DNA from 4 places in the Streptomyces sp. NBC_00005 genome. Region 1 is predicted to be linked to each of the others. Evidence: riboswitches for the same ligand, from Rfam matches in the RefSeq annotation. Region 1 holds a riboswitch; each other region holds the start of a gene.

Region 1 (3,941 bases):
GACGGCGCGCAGAACGTCGCGGTCGTCGTCGTTCCACAGATACAGGCGCGCACTGTCCGCGGCGACGAGCTTCGATCCGGCGAGCGCCGAGATGGCGAGCACGCCGCCCGCCACCCAGTGGTCCCCGTGCCCCTCCGTCACCTGGCGCAGGTCGAAGCGGGCCAGCGCGAAGCCGTAGAGAACGAGCCCGAGCCAGAACAGCACGAGCGCCGCGTGCGCGAGCCACGCCACCGCCTCGGCCCCGGCGAGCGTGGCGCCGAGCACGGCGAGCCCCTGGGTGGCCACGCAGCACAGGAACACCGAGCCGGGCATACGCCGGCGCCAGTGCCGTACGACCTCGACGAGCAGCCCCGGCCACAGCACGGCCGCCAGTGCGAGCAGGGCCTCGGCGAGGGTCTGCCGGCCGAGGGCGGAGAACCGGGTCCCGAGCACGGCGGTCGCCGCGACGGCGGTGAGCGCCCCCGGCGTCCCGGCCTCCGCCCGCCACCTCTCCCGCTCCCACACCAGACGCACGCCGAATTCCGCCGCCAGCGCCACCCACGCGACACAGGTCAGGACCAGGGCGACCTTCGACAGCACCTCGTACCCCGTCAGATGCAGCCCGACCGACACGATGCCGGTCGCCATCACGGCGGCTCCGGCCGCCGGCGAACGCTGCGCCCACCAGGCGCGGAGGGAGGTTGGGTCGGGCATGGGGCCGATGCTAAGGAGCGCGGTGCGTGTTGAGCGTGGGGCACGCGCGTGGGTGGGGCGAAATACGCGCGGGCGCGGGGCAAGGGGGAGGGCGTGAGGCAGGAGCCGCACACCTCACCCGGGTGCGAGGCGCCCCCTCGGCGTGCGGTCGTGGGCGTCAGCGAAAACGGCCCTTTTACGCGCGCGTGCGTCACGAACTGCCTTCACGCGCGCGTGCGTCACGAGGTGCCCGCACGCGCGCGTGCATCGGCCCTCCGACGCACGCGCGCGTGCATCGCTCCTCCGGCGTCTCAGGCCGGCCGCACCACGCTGTGGATGATCGACTCGCCGGCGTAGTAGACCGACTCCTCGCGGACGTACGCGCCAGGCTTCGGGGCGTGGATCATCATGCCGTTGCCGATGTAGATGCCGACGTGGCTGATGTCGTCGTAGAAGAAGATCAGGTCGCCGGGCTGCGCGTCGGCGAGGGAGACCGTGGTGCCGGCGTTCACCTGGTCGTAGGTGGTGCGCGGGAGGGTGACTCCCGCGGCCTTCCAGGCAGCCTGGGTGAGGCCGGAGCAGTCGTAGGAGCCGGGTCCTGTGGCGCCCCAGACGTACGGCTTGCCGATCTGCGCGCGGGCGAAGGCGAGCGCCTTGGCCGCCTTGGTGGCGTACGAGGAGTCGGTGGTGGAGGTGCTGCCCGAGTCCGACGAGGAGCCGCTCTCCTGGGCCGCGGCCTCCTCCTTGGCCTTCTGCTCGGCCGCCTGCTGCTCGGCCAGCTCCGCGGCCTTGCGCGCGGCCTCCTGCTCCTTCTTCTTCTCGATCGCCGCGAGCCGCGCCTTCTCCTCGGCGGTCAGCTTCGACAGCAGCTCGCGCGCGTCGGAGAGCTTCGTCTGCACCGTGGACTTGGCCGTCCGCAGGTCGCTCTGCGACTCGGTAAGCGTCTCGAGGCTCTTGGTGGCCTCCTGACGCTTCTTCATCGTCGCGGACTGCTCGGCGACGTAGTCGTCGACCGCGCCCTTCTGACGGGAGGTCAGCCGTCCCATCAGCTGCGTCTGGTCGAAGTAGTCCTGCGGGGAGTCGGCGAGCAGGAAGGTCGCCGTGTCGGGCTCGGAGGCACCGGTCCGGTACTGGGCGGCGGCGAAGGAACCGAGCTCGTCCCGCACCTCGTTGAGCTTCTGGGTGCGCTTGGCCACGTCGTCGAGGAGGGTGTCGACGCGCTTGCGCTGCTTGGTGGTCTTCTCTTTGGTCGCGTTGTACTTCTCGGTCGCCGACTCAGCCTGGCGGTAGAGGTCGTCGACCTTCTTCTCGACTTCCTCGAGACTCGGCTTGCCGTCGGTCGACGGGGCGGCGTTGGCCGTCTGGGACAGCAGGGCCACGGACGTGAGGGCGGCCGTGGCGAGGGCGGGGGTGCGTATGCCTGCTACGCGCGTACCAGCGGGACGCGACTTGCGGTGCGACGCCAAGGGAGGCGACTCCTTCCACGTTCCGCCTACCGAGTTAGCTGTCGGGTTCGGGCGGGTGGTTCGGAAGGGTTGCCCTACGGTCCTTGCCCCGAAAGGGAGCTGAACCGATTCACCCCGGGATCGGTGGGTCCCCGGCTCCGGATGCGCGGCGGCGACCCGGACTCGACGGAAGCCGCGCGGCCCGGCGACGTTCGCCGGTGGGGGTCGTGCGGCATGCCTGGAACGGTAGCCAACTCGTGTGGCCCCTGTGAAGGTTGATGTTCGATATGCCCGATACATTTTCGTGACCTCTGGTCAGAACGTCGCGCGACGTGGTCCTTCCGGAATGATCTGCGTAGATATGTGCGTATTTTGACCGGAGTGGCGACGTCCGCCCGCTTCCGGGCGCTAACTTCCAGCCAGCCGCGGTCAGGTGCTGCGGCGGGTGAGGGGGTACGGCATGAGAAAGCGCACGGCATTCGTCATCGGTACATCGGTCGCCCTGGCCGCCACCGCGGGCATCGCTCCCGCGAGCGCCACCGGCGGACACTCCGGCGGCAAGCCGGAGATCCGCGTGATAGCCAAGGGCCTCGACAATCCGCGCCAGCTCTCCTACGACCACGGTCGCCTGTACGTCGCCGAGGCCGGCCGCGGCGGCAAGAAGTGCCTGGGCCAGGGACCCGAGGGCCCGACCTGCATCGGCCTGTCGGCCGCGGTCAGCAAGGTCTACCGGGACGGGGGCGCCTGGAAGCGCCACCGCCTGGTCGACGGCCTGCCCTCCGCGGGCGCGCCCGACGGCGGCTTCGCGGTGGGCCTGAACGGCGTCTCGGCCCGCCATGGCCAGGTCTGGGGCGTGGAGACCTGGGCCCCGCCGGAGGCCGGCGTGCCCACCACCCCGCCCTGGAACAAACTCGGCAAGCTCCTGTCCATCGACCGGGGCAGGGCGAGGATCGCCGCCGACATCTCCGCCGTAGAACTCAAGTACAACCCGCACAAGACGGCCGTCGACTCCAACCCGTACGCCGTCCTCGCCCTCCCCGACGGCCGCAGGATCGTCGCGGACGCGGCCGGCAACGACCTCGTCGTGGTGTCCAGGAACGGCAGGGCCCGCCCGTTCACGGTCTTCAAGGACCACGACAAGCACGAGGCCGTCCCGACGTCCCTGGCCCTCGGCCCCGACGGCAAGCTCTACGTCGGCGAGCTGAACGGCGAGCCGTCGAAGCCCACCGCGCGCGTGTGGAGGGTCGACCCCGGGAGCGGCAAGATCCTCGGCTGGAAGTCCGGCTTCGGCGCGATCACGGGCATCGCCTTCAACGACGACGGAGACCTGTACGTCAGCCAGCTCTTCGCCGGCGTCGTGACCAAGGTCTCGGACGGCAGGCGTACGAACGTGAAGGTGCCGTTCCCGGCGGGCGTCGCCGTGGACCCGAGCAACGGCAAGGTCTATGTCTCGGCCTGGTCGATCGCGGACCGCGACGGCACGGTCCTGGAGGGCAAGAAGACGCCGGGCGGCCAGATCTGGCGGATCAGCGGCTTCTGAGGACCGTCGGGTCCGCCGGGCCGATCGGGTCCGTCAGGCCCGGGAGGCCGGCCCGGCAGGCTCGTCAGGCCTGAAGATTCCGGCGATGTTCTCAGGGCGGCGGCGGGCTGTCAGTGGGGCGCCCTAGACTCGGAAGGCGATGAGCAGCCTCTTTGACGACAGCTTCCTGGCGGACCTCCAGGCCCCGCGCGGCCATGCGGAGGAACCACCGCCTCCGCCCGAGGACGATCACGTACCGGAGCCGGTTCCGGACGATCTGTTCGGTGGGAAGTTCGACGCGCCAC
Region 2 (3,941 bases), 5.0 Mb from region 1:
GGAGGGGTTCGGCCGGCGGGTCGTACCGGGCGCGCTGGCCGCCTTCCGGCGTGCGCACCCGGACGTCACCTTCCGCCTCGACATCGTGCCCCGCCAGGAGGCGACCCGGCGGGTGGCCGAGGGAGTCGCGGACGTCGCCGCCACCTATGCGATGGGCCCTCAGCACGACGTGCGGGTGGAGTGCGCCGTCGTCATCCCGGTGGCCGCGATCGTCCCGTCCGGCCACGAGCTGGCCGGACGGGAGCGGATCACCCTGGCCGAGCTGTGCGCCCACCCGCTCGCGCTCGGCTCGGCGGGCACCAGTCAGCGCGAACTCTTCGACATCGGCGTCCAGTTGGAGGGACTGACGGTGCGTCCCGCACTGGTCTGCGACGCGCTCGCCCCGCAGTACGAGTTCGTACGCTCCGGCGGCGGCATCGCCCTCGTCGGCGATCTCGGGGACCTCGACGAGGGCGCGTCCGCCGAGGGCGTCGCGTACGTGCGGGTCGACCACCCGGTCTTCCGGCAGCGCGAGGCGCAGATCCAGACGATGCTCGGCCGCCGACTCCCGTGGGCGGCCTCGCAGTTCACCGAGCTGCTGGTGTCACGACTCGACCGGCGTTCCTGAACTCCTCACGCGGGACGCACGGCGATGCGGATCGCCGCCTCCCCGGCGTTGTGGATCGACTCCTCACGGATGACCGAGCCCGGGCCGGGCGCGTGGATCATCATGCCGTTGCCGGTGTACAGGCCGACGTGGCTGAAGTTGTCGTGGAAGAAGATCAGGTCCCCGGGGCGGCTCTCCGCGAGCGGGATCACCGTGCCGGTGCTCGCCTGCTCGTACGTGCTGCGCGGCAGCGCGACCCCGGAGGCCTTCCAGGCGGCCTGGGTGAGTCCGGCGTTGTCGTACGACTCCGGTCCGACCGCACCCCACAGGCACGGCCTGCCGATCTGCGCGCGGGCGAAGGCGATCGCCCGGTCGGCCTTGGTGCCGACGTGCGTCTCCAAGGCGGGTACGCCGGTGTCGAGCACGCTCGGCTGCATGCGCCACTCCTCGACCGCGGGCACCCCGGTGTCGAGCACGCTCGGCTGCTGGAACCGCCATTCCTCGGCCGCGGGTACGCCGGTGTCGAGCACGCTCGGCTGCCGCATGCGCCATTCCTCGGACATGGGCGCGCCCATGTCGAGAACCGTCGGCTGCTGCAGCCGCCACGCCTCCTCGGCGGCACGACGAGCCTGGTCGGCCGGATCCTGCCAGGCCAACTGGGGCTGCTGCTGGGCCGCGAGGGCCGCGCGCGGCAGGGAGGTCTGCCGGGCGGTGTACCGGTACAGCAGCTCACTGGCCGCCGCGATCTTGCGCTGGCTCTGCTGCTTGGAGTTCCGCAGCAAGGTCTGCTTCGACTCGGGGGCGGCCGCGGTCGGGGCCGGGACGGCTTCCTGGCGGGGCTGCGGTACGGCGGGGAGCGCGGCCGTGGGGCCGGCGGTCAGCTCGGCCACGGGACGGCGGGTCCCCGCGGCGGGCAGCTCGGCCATGGGTCGGCCGGCCGCCTCCAGCTCCAGGCCGGGACGGCTGCCCGACGGGCGCTCCGCCGGACGCCGCGTCGGCCGGGGCTCGGCCGAGCGGGCCGGCATACGGTCGGCCGGCAGTACCGCCGGAAGCGTCGGACCCAGCGACGCACGCGCCCCGTCGAACCACTGCCGGGACACGGCGTCGAGAGCGGGGTCCGAGCGCCTGCGATCACTGCCCGGGGCGGTGGGCGGCCGCGGTCCCAGTAACTGGGCCCGGGTGAAGTTGAAGTTGCCGGTGTCGCTCTCGGCCTGGTCGTAGAGGCTGCTCACCCGCTGCCGGACGTCTTCGCGGCTGGGGCCCTCGTCCCCTGTCATCGGTGCGGCGTCGGCGGTCTGCGAGAACAGGGCCACCGAGGTGAGGGCAGCGGTCGCGAGGGCGGAGTTGCGCACACCTGGGAGGCCGAGGCCTCCGGGGCGCGACGATCGTTCCGGCGCCATGGGAGCCGTACTCCTTCCGTACTCCGCCTACCGAGTTAGCTGTCGGGTTCGGGCGGTCATTTCCGGAAGGCATGCCCTACGACCCTTGCCCCGAAGGGCAGTTGGGCCGATTCACCCCATTGTTCGGTTGGGTCCCCGGCTCCGGCTGCCACGAGGGCGCACCGGACTCGGCGGAGGCCGCGCGTCCCGGCGGGGTTCGCCGGAGGGACTCGTGCGGCCTGATGCCACGCTAGCCAACTTGTGCGCCCCGTGTGAAGGTTGAAGGCCGGAATGTCCGATACGCTTTTGTGACCTTCGTCGTAATGCACCGTCAGATCGGTGTCTCGTGCACGGAGTGAGTCCGGACGGCGACCGACAGTCGCGGTCGAACGGGCTCGGGGACGCGGGCGGACGGGATCAGGAACGCGGGCCGTCGCTCTCGGTCTCGCGCTCGGCGTCCCGCTGCTTGATGCGGGCCGTCTCCTTGCGGACCTCGGCCTGGGTGGCGCGCTCCTTCTGCAGCCACTCGGGCTGCTCCTGCTTCAGGGCGTCGATCTGCTCGGTGGTGAGGGCCTCGGTGACCCCGCCGCGGGCGAGACCCGCGATGGAGACGCCCAGCTTCGCCGCGACCACCGGACGGGGGTGCGGACCGTTGGCCCGCAGCTCACGCAGCCACTCGGGCGGGTTGGCCTGGAGCTCGTCGAGCTGGGTGCGCGAGATGACACCCTCACGGAACTCGGCGGGGGTGGCCTCGAGGTACACACCCAGCTTCTTCGCCGCCGTGGTGGGCTTCATCGTCTGGGTGGTCTGGTGCGACTTCATGGTGTCCAGGGTATCGACCGGGGACGGGACCTCCGACCACGGCCGATACCCTGGCCGGGTGACAGGCTCCGAAGCATCCCCAGCGTTCCGGCTCGCGTACGTCCCGGGGGCGACGCCCGCCAAGTGGGTGCGGATCTGGAACGAGCGCCTGCCCGACATCCCGCTGACCCTCCTCGCCGTACCGGGCCCCGACGTGTCCGGCGTGCTGCGTGCCGGTGGCGCCGACGCGGGACTCGTGCGGCTGCCGGTGGACCGTACGTACTTCAGCGCCATCCCCCTCTACACGGAGACGACGGTCGTCGTGGTCCCCAAGGACCACGTGATCACAGCGGCGGACGAGGTGAGCGTCGAGGACCTCGCGGACGAGGTCCTCTTCCACCCGCTCGACGACGTCTTCGACTGGGACCGGCCGCCGGGCGAGCCCGCCTTCGAGCGCCCCGCCACCACCGAGGACGCCGTCGAACTCGTCGCGGCGGGCGTCGGCCTCCTCGTCGTCCCCCAGTCGCTGGCCCGCCTCCACCACCGCAAGGACCTCACGTACCGGCCGCTCGTGGACGCCCCCGAGTCGAGCATCGCCCTGGCGTGGCCCGAGGAGGCGACCACAGAGTTGGTCGAGGACTTCATCGGGATCGTCCGCGGCCGCACGGTCAACAGCTCCCGGGGCCGCAAGGCGACGGAGCCGGAGCCGGAGCCCAAGGGCAAGGCCGGCGACACGGCCGGTGCCCGGCGCAAGCCCGCAGCGGGGAAGGCGGCCGGGAAGACGGCGGGACGCAACCCGCGTGCCGGATCCGGCGTCTCCCAAGGCGCCAAGCGCAGGAAGCCTCGCCGCCGGGCGTAGCCCTCGGGTGGAGTGGCGCCGCCCTGTGCGGCACGGGCCACTTTTACCTGGTCAGGGGGAGTTTTGCTTCGCAGGGGGATGCGGTGCGCGGACGGCGTCGCGGACAGGCTGCGCGCTGACGGGCTGTTGGGCGCCCCGGTCGACCACCGGGGGCGCAGGCAGCCGCGCGGCGGATGGTGGTGGGCGGCGGCGTTCGTCGGGCGCACGCTGCGGGGCGAGTGGCAGGGCATCGTGGTCGATCCGGTGCGGCAGCTCATGAGTCGTGGGCTGCCCGCGCTGTCCCTGGCGTTCGTGGCCGCCTTCGGTGTCATCTTCT
Region 3 (3,941 bases), 2.4 Mb from region 1:
CGCCTGGCACGCCTACCAGCGCGCGTACGTCGTCCCGGACGCGGACCGGGACCGGCCGGTGCTGTTCAACTCCTGGGAGGCCACGGAGTTCGACATCTCCGAGGAGCAGCAGGGGACGCTCGCCCGGCGGGCCGCGGCGATCGGTGTCGAGCTGTTCGTGGTCGACGACGGCTGGTTCGGGAAGCGCGTCAGCGACCGGGCCGGACTCGGCGACTGGACGGTCAACCCGGACCGCTTCCCGAACGGCCTCAAGCCCCTCGCCGACTATGTGCACGCCCTCGGCATGCAGTTCGGCATCTGGGTCGAGCCCGAGATGGTCAATCCGGACAGCGATCTCTACCGCGCCCATCCCGACTGGGTGCAGTTCCAATCGGGACGAAAGCGGACGGAGTTCCGTAATCAGCTCGTACTGAACCTGGCCCGGGAGGACGTTCAGGAGTACCTCTGGGGGCAGCTCGACGCGCTCCTTTCCAGTGCCCCGATCGACTACGTGAAGTGGGACTTCAACCGCTGCTTCACCGACGCGGGCTGGCCCGGCGAGCCCTACCCGCAGCGGCTCTGGGTCGACCATGTCCGCGGGTTCTACGCGCTGTTGGACCGCCTGCGGGCGGCCCACCCGGGCGTCGCCTTCGAATCCTGCTCGGGCGGCGGCGGCCGTATCGACCTCGGCGTCCTGAGCCGTACGGACCAGGTGTGGACCTCCGACAACACCGACCCGCTCGACCGGCTCGCCATCCAGCACGGCTTCAGCCAGATCCACCCCGCGCGCGTGATGGCCGCCTGGGTCACCGACAGCCCCAACACCCAGCTCAACGACCGGGTCAGCTCGCTGCGCTTCCGGTTCGTGAGTGCCATGGCCGGCGTGCTCGGGGTCGGCGGGGACCTCACCCGGTGGACCGAGGAGGAGCTCGCCGAGGCCGGTGGGTGGGTGGGGCTCTACAAAGAGATCCGGCCGCTCGTGCAGCACGGGGACCTCTATCGGCTGCGGTCTCCGCGGGGCGGGCTGAGTGCGGTGCAGTACGTGCGCGGGGACGAGGCGGTCGTCCTCGCCTGGCTCCAGGCGCAGAGCTACGGCGAACCCGTTCCGGCGCTGCGACTGCGCGGCCTCGACCCGACAGCCTCGTATGAATGCCGTGAAACGGGCGAAGTTCACAGAGGTGCCGTACTGCTGCATCACGGACTGCGTACCGGATTGCGTGGCGACCTCGACGCCGCAGTTTTCCGCCTGCGTCGCATCTGAGTGTTCTGTCCGAATTGGTATCTTGGTTGGGATTCAGTCCTGTTCAGTTGCCTTCGCATGCCTTCGCTCCAACTCGCTCCGGAATAGGGAGTCCTGGGGTGAGGGTGCGTGAGGAGCGTCATATTCGTGACCGTGCGTGGCCCGTCATGTCCACGTAATTCACGTGCTTTACATGGGGATTTGGGTGAGGCGGCGCCCTCGGAATTCACGCAGGGTGACCGGGAATTTTCTCAGGGGATCTACAGAAACGGATTCATAGGGAACCGTCGCTTGTCCCTTTGCGTCCCGGTCGCTTACGTTCGCCACCAATCCGGACGGACGCCCAATCCTGCCGCCGCCCGGAATCCGCACAACTCACCCGTGAACGGCAGGAGCGGGGGACCCACAGGACTTACCGCCTGTTCCGGTCTCCGGAACGGCTAGGGGTAAAGCCGCGTGCAGCGCGGCCGGGCATCTCCAGCCCGCACCCGACAGCTCACCTCGTAGGCGCCGGAGAGGAATTCGCCATGCCCGCCAAGGGTAAGCACCGCCGCCCGAAGCCCCAGCGCTTCACCCGCACCATCGCCGTCGCCGGAACCGGTGGCGCCGCACTCGCTCTTCCACTCATAGGTGCTACCGGCGCCCATGCCAGCACAGCGCAGTCCGTTTCTCAGTCCGTTTCCCAGTCGGTTTCGGAAAAGACCGTCCAGTCCCTTCCGGCCGCCGAGAAGAAGAGCGCCGCGAACAAGGCGGGTGCACGGACCTATTCGGTGCGGGCAGGCGATTACCTCGCGAAGATCGCCGACGAGCAGCACGTCGCCGGCGGCTGGAAGAAGCTCTACTCGGACAATCGACGGGCCGTCGGCGACGACCCGTCCCTGATCCACCCGGGCCTGAAGCTCTCGATCGGCAAGAAGGCCCCGGCGAGCACCGCCAAGTCCTCGTCCTCGCCTTCCTCTTCGTCCGCCTCGAAGACGTCCGCTTCGTCGAATTCCTCGAATTCCTCGAACCAGACGGCCGCCACGCAGGCCTCCGACTCCACCGGCTTCACCCTCCCGGTGACCGGTGCCACCATCGGCACCGGCTACCACGTGGCCGGCAGCATGTGGTCCAGCGGGTACCACACCGGCGTGGACTTCGTGGTCCCGACCGGCACGTCCCTCAAGGCCGTTGGCGCGGGCACGGTCGTCTCCGCGGGCTGGGGCGGCGCGTACGGCAACCAGGTCGTCATCAAGCTCGCCGACGGCTACTACGCGCAGTACGGCCACCTTTCCCAGCTCTCCGTTTCGGCCGGCCAGACCGTGACCGAGGGCCAGCAGATCGGCCTCTCCGGCGCGACCGGCAACGTGACCGGCCCGCACCTGCACTTCGAGATCCGCACCACGCCGGACTACGGCTCCGACGTGGACCCGGTCGCCTACCTCCGCTCGAAGGGCGTCGCCGTCGGCTGACGCCCCCTCAGAACCACCTGCCTGACACGCTGCCGAAGGCCGGACCCCGATCCCCGGGTCCGGCCTTCGGTGTGTCCGGGGTGTCGACAGCGCGGGGTGCGGACGGCACAGTGATCCCCGTCCGTGATGCAAGCGCTTTCTAGCGCTTCTACCGCAGAAGGGGTCCTCCGACGTGACGACCACGCGCAGAGCTTTCGGAGCACTGGCCGCCGGTGCCGCCCTGGCGACCCTCGCCCCCGCCGCGACGGCGAACGCGTCCGGCCGCGGACGCCTCGTCGCCCACGACGACTTCCGTCACGGCCTCCACCAGTGGGTGACCGAACTCCAGGACGGTGGCAGGGTCACCGCGTCCCGCGGGGTCCTGGAGGTCGACGTGCCGAGCGGTGCCACCGTTTGGTTCAGGGAGCGGCTCGAAGGGCCGTACGTCCTCGAGTACACCGCCACGCCCGTCTCCGAGGGCGGCGCCAACGACCGCGTCTCCGACCTCAACAACTTCTGGAACGCCACCGACGCCCGCTCCCCGGACGACCTCTTCGCCACCCCGCGGGACGGGGCCCTGGACGGGTACGACTACCTCACGACCTACTACGCGGGCTACGGCGCCAACTACAACACCACGACCCGGCTGCGCCGTTACGTCGGCCAGGCCGGGGTCCGGCCGCTGATCTACGACTACACGGAGCCGCTGCTCGTCGCGAACGAGCCCAACCGCGTCCGTATCGTCTCCGACGGCTCGACGGTCCGCTGGTGGAACAACGGACGGCTCGTCTTCGACTACAGCGACCCGGAGCCGTACAGGAACGGGCACTTCGCGTTCCGGACCACGTGGAGCCACTTCCGGATCGCCGACTTCAGGGTCTGGCGGTTGACCGCTCAACAGCGCTGATCGAACAGTTATTCCGGGCTTGGCGAACACTTTAGGAGTGGCTTATCTCACCGCCAGTCAACCCCTGCTTACGGTCGCGTAGGTCACATTCGAAGGTGAATCATGGCCGACGTGGCAGACGATTCGAAGAGTGACAGCAGATCAGTGATCGGGTCGTACGTTGCGGTGGGGGACAGCTTCACCGAGGGCGTTGGCGACCCCGGCCCCGACGGGGCGTTCGTCGGCTGGGCCGACCGGTTCGCGGTGCTTCTCGCGGACCGGCAACCCGAGGGCGACTTCGGCTACACCAACCTCGCCGTGCGCGGCAAGCTGCTCGACCAGATCGTGGAGGACCAGGTCCCGCAGGCCATCGAACTGGCGCCGGACCTGGTCTCCTTCTGTGCGG
Region 4 (3,941 bases), 190 kb from region 1:
ACGACAACGTCTCCAAGCCCGCCTACTTCGGCGTCAACGGCGCCATCGCGGTGGCCGCGGGTTTGGCCGTGACCGCCGCGGCGCCCTGGCTGCGCCGCACCATGCACCCCGTCCACTGAGGTCACTGCGATGAGCATGCACATCCGTACGTCCTTCCCCCACGAGGCGACTCACGAGGACCTCTGGATCCCGCTTGCCGACGGGACCTTGCTGTACGCGCGCGTGTGGCGCCCCCTGACCGACGAGCCCGTGCCGGCGCTCCTGGAGTACCTGCCGTACCGCCTGACCGACTGGACCGCGCCCCGCGACCACCAGCGCCATCCCTGGTACGCGGGCCACGGCTACGCCTCCGTCCGGGTCGACGTCCGCGGGCACGGCAACAGCGAGGGCATGCCGACGGACGAGTACTCGGCGACGGAGCTCGCCGACGGGGTCGCGGTGGTCAACTGGCTTGCGGAGCAGCCCTGGTGCGACGGCAAGGTGGGCATGTTCGGCATCTCCTGGGGCGGCTTCAACTCCCTCCAGATCGCGGCCCTCGCGCCCGAGCCGCTCAAGGCGGTCGTCACCGTCTGCTCCACGGACGACCGCTATGACAACGACGTGCACTACATGGGAGGTTCCGTCCTCGCGGTGGACATGCACGCGTGGGCCGCCACGATGCTCGCCTTCGTCTGCCGCCCGCCGGACCCGCAGTACGTCGGCGAGGCCTGGCGGGACATGTGGCTCAAGCGCCTCGAGACCGTCGACCCCTTCCTGCACACCTGGCTGGAGCACCAGACCCGGGACGGCTACTGGCGGCACGGCAGCGTCTGCGAGGACTACGGCGCGATCGACGCCGCCGTCCTCGCGGTGGGCGGCTGGCACGACCCCTACCGCGACACGGTGCTCCGGCTCGTCGAGCACCTGCCCGCCGACCGCGTACGCGGCCTGATCGGCCCCTGGTCGCACCAGTACCCGGACCGGGGCCTGCCGCCCGGCCCGGCGATCGGCTTCCTCCAGGAGACCCTGCGCTGGTGGGACCACTGGCTGAAGGGGGTCGACTCCGGGGTGATGGAGGAGCCCCTGCTGCGCGCGTACGTCAGCGACTCGCACCCGCCGGCCACGGTGTACGAGACGCTGCCCGGCCGCTGGGTCGGCGAGGCGGCCTGGCCCTCCCCCGACGTCACGACGGTCTCGTACGCCCTCCAGGGCGAGCCCCAGATCGTTCGCTGCCCGCAGTACACGGGCATGGACGCCGGCCGGTTCTTCCCGTTCGGGAACGACGCCGACCTGCCGCCGGACCAGCGTGACGAGGACGGGCGGGCCGTGTGCTTCGAGTTCGAGGCAGAGGAGGAGACGTGGGTGCTGGGGCGGCCGCGGGTGCGCTTGCGGCTGACGTGCGAGGTGCCGAGCGGGCAGGTCGTCGCGAGAGTGTGTGACGTGGCACCGGACGGTTCGTCGACCCTGGTGACGCGAGGCGCGCTGAACCTGTCGGCGCGGCACGGGCGCGACCTGGCCGTGCCGTGGGCGCCGGGAGCCACGGAGGACGTGGAGTTCGAGCTGAACGGCATCGGGCACGCGTTCCCGCCCGGCCACCGCATCCGCCTCGCCCTGTCCTCCGCGTACTGGCCGTGGCTCTGGCCGCGGCCCGACTCGGCGGCGGGCTTCACCCTGCACGCGGTGGGCAGCTTCCTGGAACTCCCGGTACGCGCACGTGCGTTGGACGAGAGGGCGATCACCTTCGAGGAGCCGGAGCAGTCCGAGCCGATGGGCGTCAACCACCCGATCACACTGGACGAACCGCGCCCCGAGCGCCTGGTGGTGCGTGACGTGGCCAAGGGCGAATGGCGCCTGGAGGTCGACCCGCGCTACGGCGGCACGCGCGTGTACCCCGACGGACTGGAGTTCACCGAGGACGCGCTGGAGACGTACACGATCCAGGAGGCCGACCCCCTGTCGGCCCGCACCCGCTCGGACTGGTCGATCCGGCTGCACCGCCCCGAGCTGGCCTGGGACACGACGATCCGCACACGCTCGGAGATCACCTGCGACGAAGAGTCCTTTTTCGCCATCAATGAGGTGATCTGCTCCGAGGGTGAAGAGGTGGTCTTCCACCGGACTTGGGAGAAGCGGATCCCACGGACGGCCGGTTGACCACGAGTTGGGCCCATTGCCTGATTTGCCGCCCTTGTGGATGCCAGTGACTTGGCTCACGCGGCCGCGCCGGTCGACGATGTCCCGGCCTTTGTCGACTCCCCTTCCGCTGCAAGCCAGTTGAGGCTTGGCAGTTGCAAAGGATCAAGCGCCCCATGAGCCTCACACCAAGGTCAAAAGGCGGATGTACGAATCCCGCACTTGTTCCGGACGTGTGCTCTCGCATACGTTCCGGGCCTGTCGGGTGGAACGCCGAATCCTGCCGCCGCCCGGACACGACCCATCGACCAACTCACTCGCACGGCAGGAGCGGGGGAACCAGGTAAGTCGCCGGACCGGGCATTCCCCGGACCGGCTTGGGGTGAAGTCACGCAGCCGTACGGCTGCGTGGCCGGGCATCTCCCCGCCCGAACCCGACAGCTCACCTCGCAGGCGCCGGAGAGGAACAGCGCCATGTCCCGAGGCAAGCACCGCCACCCCAGAACCAGCTCACTCACCCGAGGCATCGTCGTCGCCTGCACCGGCACCGCCGCCCTCGCACTCCCGCTCCTGAGCGCGACGACCGCGAGCGCCGCGACGCCGACCCAGGCCCCCGCCGCGTCGGCCGCATCGCAGGTCAAGTCCATTACGTACACCACGGTCAAGGGCGACACGCTCTATGGCATCGCGGACAAATACGACACCCCGGGCGGCTGGCAGCAGCTCTACAAGGACAACCGCAAGGCCATCGGCGACAACCCCAGGCTGATCCACTCGGGCCTCAAGCTGACGGTCAGGACGACGAAGACGGCGAGCGCGACTGCCGCCACGTCCACCAAGAAGTCCTCGTCCGTCGTCCACGCCACCCAGGCCTCCGTCAAGACCTACGCGAACAACCTCGACGGCTGGATCCGGCAGTCGCTGGACATCATGGCGCAGAAGGGAATTCCCGGGACGTACGACGGCATTTACCGCAACATCATGCGGGAGTCGTCGGGCAACCCGGCCGCCATCAACAACTGGGACTCCAACGCCGTCGCCGGCACCCCGTCCAAGGGCCTGCTGCAGGTCATCGACCCGACGTTCCTCGCCTACCACGTGCCCGGCACGTCGCTCAACCCCTACGACCCGGTCGCGAACATCACCGCCGCCTGCAACTACGCAGCCGCGCGGTACGGGTCGATCGACAACGTGTTCGGCGCGTACTGAGCCGCATCACACACCCGGGAAGAGTCTTTCGAGGACGACGGCGATGCCGTCGTCCTCGTTCGACCGGGTGATCTCGTCGGCCACCGCCTTGAGTTCGGGGTGGGCGTTGGACATGGCGACGCCGTGGGCGGCCCAGTCGAACATCGGGATGTCGTTGGGCATGTCGCCGAAGGCGATCGTCCGGTCCGGCCCGAGTCCCAGGTGTTCGGCGGCCAACGCGAGGCCCGTCGCCTTGGTGATGCCGCATGGCTGGAGTTCGACGGTCCCCGGCCCCGACATGGTGACGGTGGCCAGCGAACCGACCACCGAACGCGCCGTCGCCGCCAACTCGTCGTCGGACAGGTCGGGATGACGCAGCAGCACCTTGCTGATGGGCTCGCACCACAGGTCGTCGCGTCGCTCGACCCGTACGGCCGGCAGCGTCGGATGCGGCATGAGGTAGCCCGGCTCGATGAGCGTGAGCCCCTCCACACCGTCCTGGTCGACGGCCGCGTACACCTCGCCCACCTCGGCCTCGATCTTGCCGAGGGCCGTCTCGGCCAGCTCCCGGTCCAGCGTGACGGACCACAGCAGGCGGTCCGCGCCGGCGTCGTACACCTGCGCGCCCTGCCCGCACACCG

The links. Region 1 has a riboswitch for cyclic di-AMP ahead of OG303_RS20685 (NlpC/P60 family protein). Riboswitches for the same ligand answer to the same signal wherever they lie in the genome.
Region 2: another riboswitch for cyclic di-AMP. It lies ahead of OG303_RS43635 (NlpC/P60 family protein); the one in region 1 lies ahead of OG303_RS20685 (NlpC/P60 family protein).
Region 3: another riboswitch for cyclic di-AMP. It lies ahead of OG303_RS10340 (peptidoglycan DD-metalloendopeptidase family protein); the one in region 1 lies ahead of OG303_RS20685 (NlpC/P60 family protein).
Region 4: another riboswitch for cyclic di-AMP. It lies ahead of OG303_RS21610 (transglycosylase SLT domain-containing protein); the one in region 1 lies ahead of OG303_RS20685 (NlpC/P60 family protein).

What each region holds. Positions count from the first base shown of each region.
Region 1 covers NZ_CP108316.1:4,531,051-4,534,991, reverse strand. The annotation lists gene OG303_RS20690 (tellurite resistance/C4-dicarboxylate transporter family protein) at 1-693, opposite strand, end outside; gene OG303_RS20685 (NlpC/P60 family protein) at 984-2,138, opposite strand; cyclic di-AMP (ydaO/yuaA leader) riboswitch at 2,146-2,299, opposite strand; gene OG303_RS20680 (ScyD/ScyE family protein) at 2,578-3,657, shown strand; gene pcrA (DNA helicase PcrA) at 3,797-3,941, shown strand, end outside.
Region 2 covers NZ_CP108316.1:9,558,842-9,562,782, forward strand. The annotation lists gene OG303_RS43630 (LysR family transcriptional regulator) at 1-607, shown strand, start outside; gene OG303_RS43635 (NlpC/P60 family protein) at 613-1,986, opposite strand; cyclic di-AMP (ydaO/yuaA leader) riboswitch at 1,995-2,169, opposite strand; gene OG303_RS43640 (DUF5997 family protein) at 2,383-2,787, opposite strand; gene OG303_RS43645 (LysR family transcriptional regulator substrate-binding protein) at 2,846-3,625, shown strand; gene OG303_RS43650 (hypothetical protein) at 3,689-3,941, shown strand, end outside.
Region 3 covers NZ_CP108316.1:2,148,709-2,152,649, reverse strand. The annotation lists gene OG303_RS10345 (alpha-galactosidase) at 1-1,240, shown strand, start outside; cyclic di-AMP (ydaO/yuaA leader) riboswitch at 1,566-1,742, shown strand; gene OG303_RS10340 (peptidoglycan DD-metalloendopeptidase family protein) at 1,747-2,670, shown strand; gene OG303_RS10335 (DUF6250 domain-containing protein) at 2,843-3,556, shown strand; gene OG303_RS10330 (SGNH/GDSL hydrolase family protein) at 3,701-3,941, shown strand, end outside.
Region 4 covers NZ_CP108316.1:4,717,458-4,721,398, forward strand. The annotation lists gene OG303_RS21600 (peptide MFS transporter) at 1-119, shown strand, start outside; gene OG303_RS21605 (CocE/NonD family hydrolase) at 136-2,133, shown strand; cyclic di-AMP (ydaO/yuaA leader) riboswitch at 2,374-2,581, shown strand; gene OG303_RS21610 (transglycosylase SLT domain-containing protein) at 2,587-3,321, shown strand; gene OG303_RS21615 (HAD family hydrolase) at 3,328-3,941, opposite strand, start outside.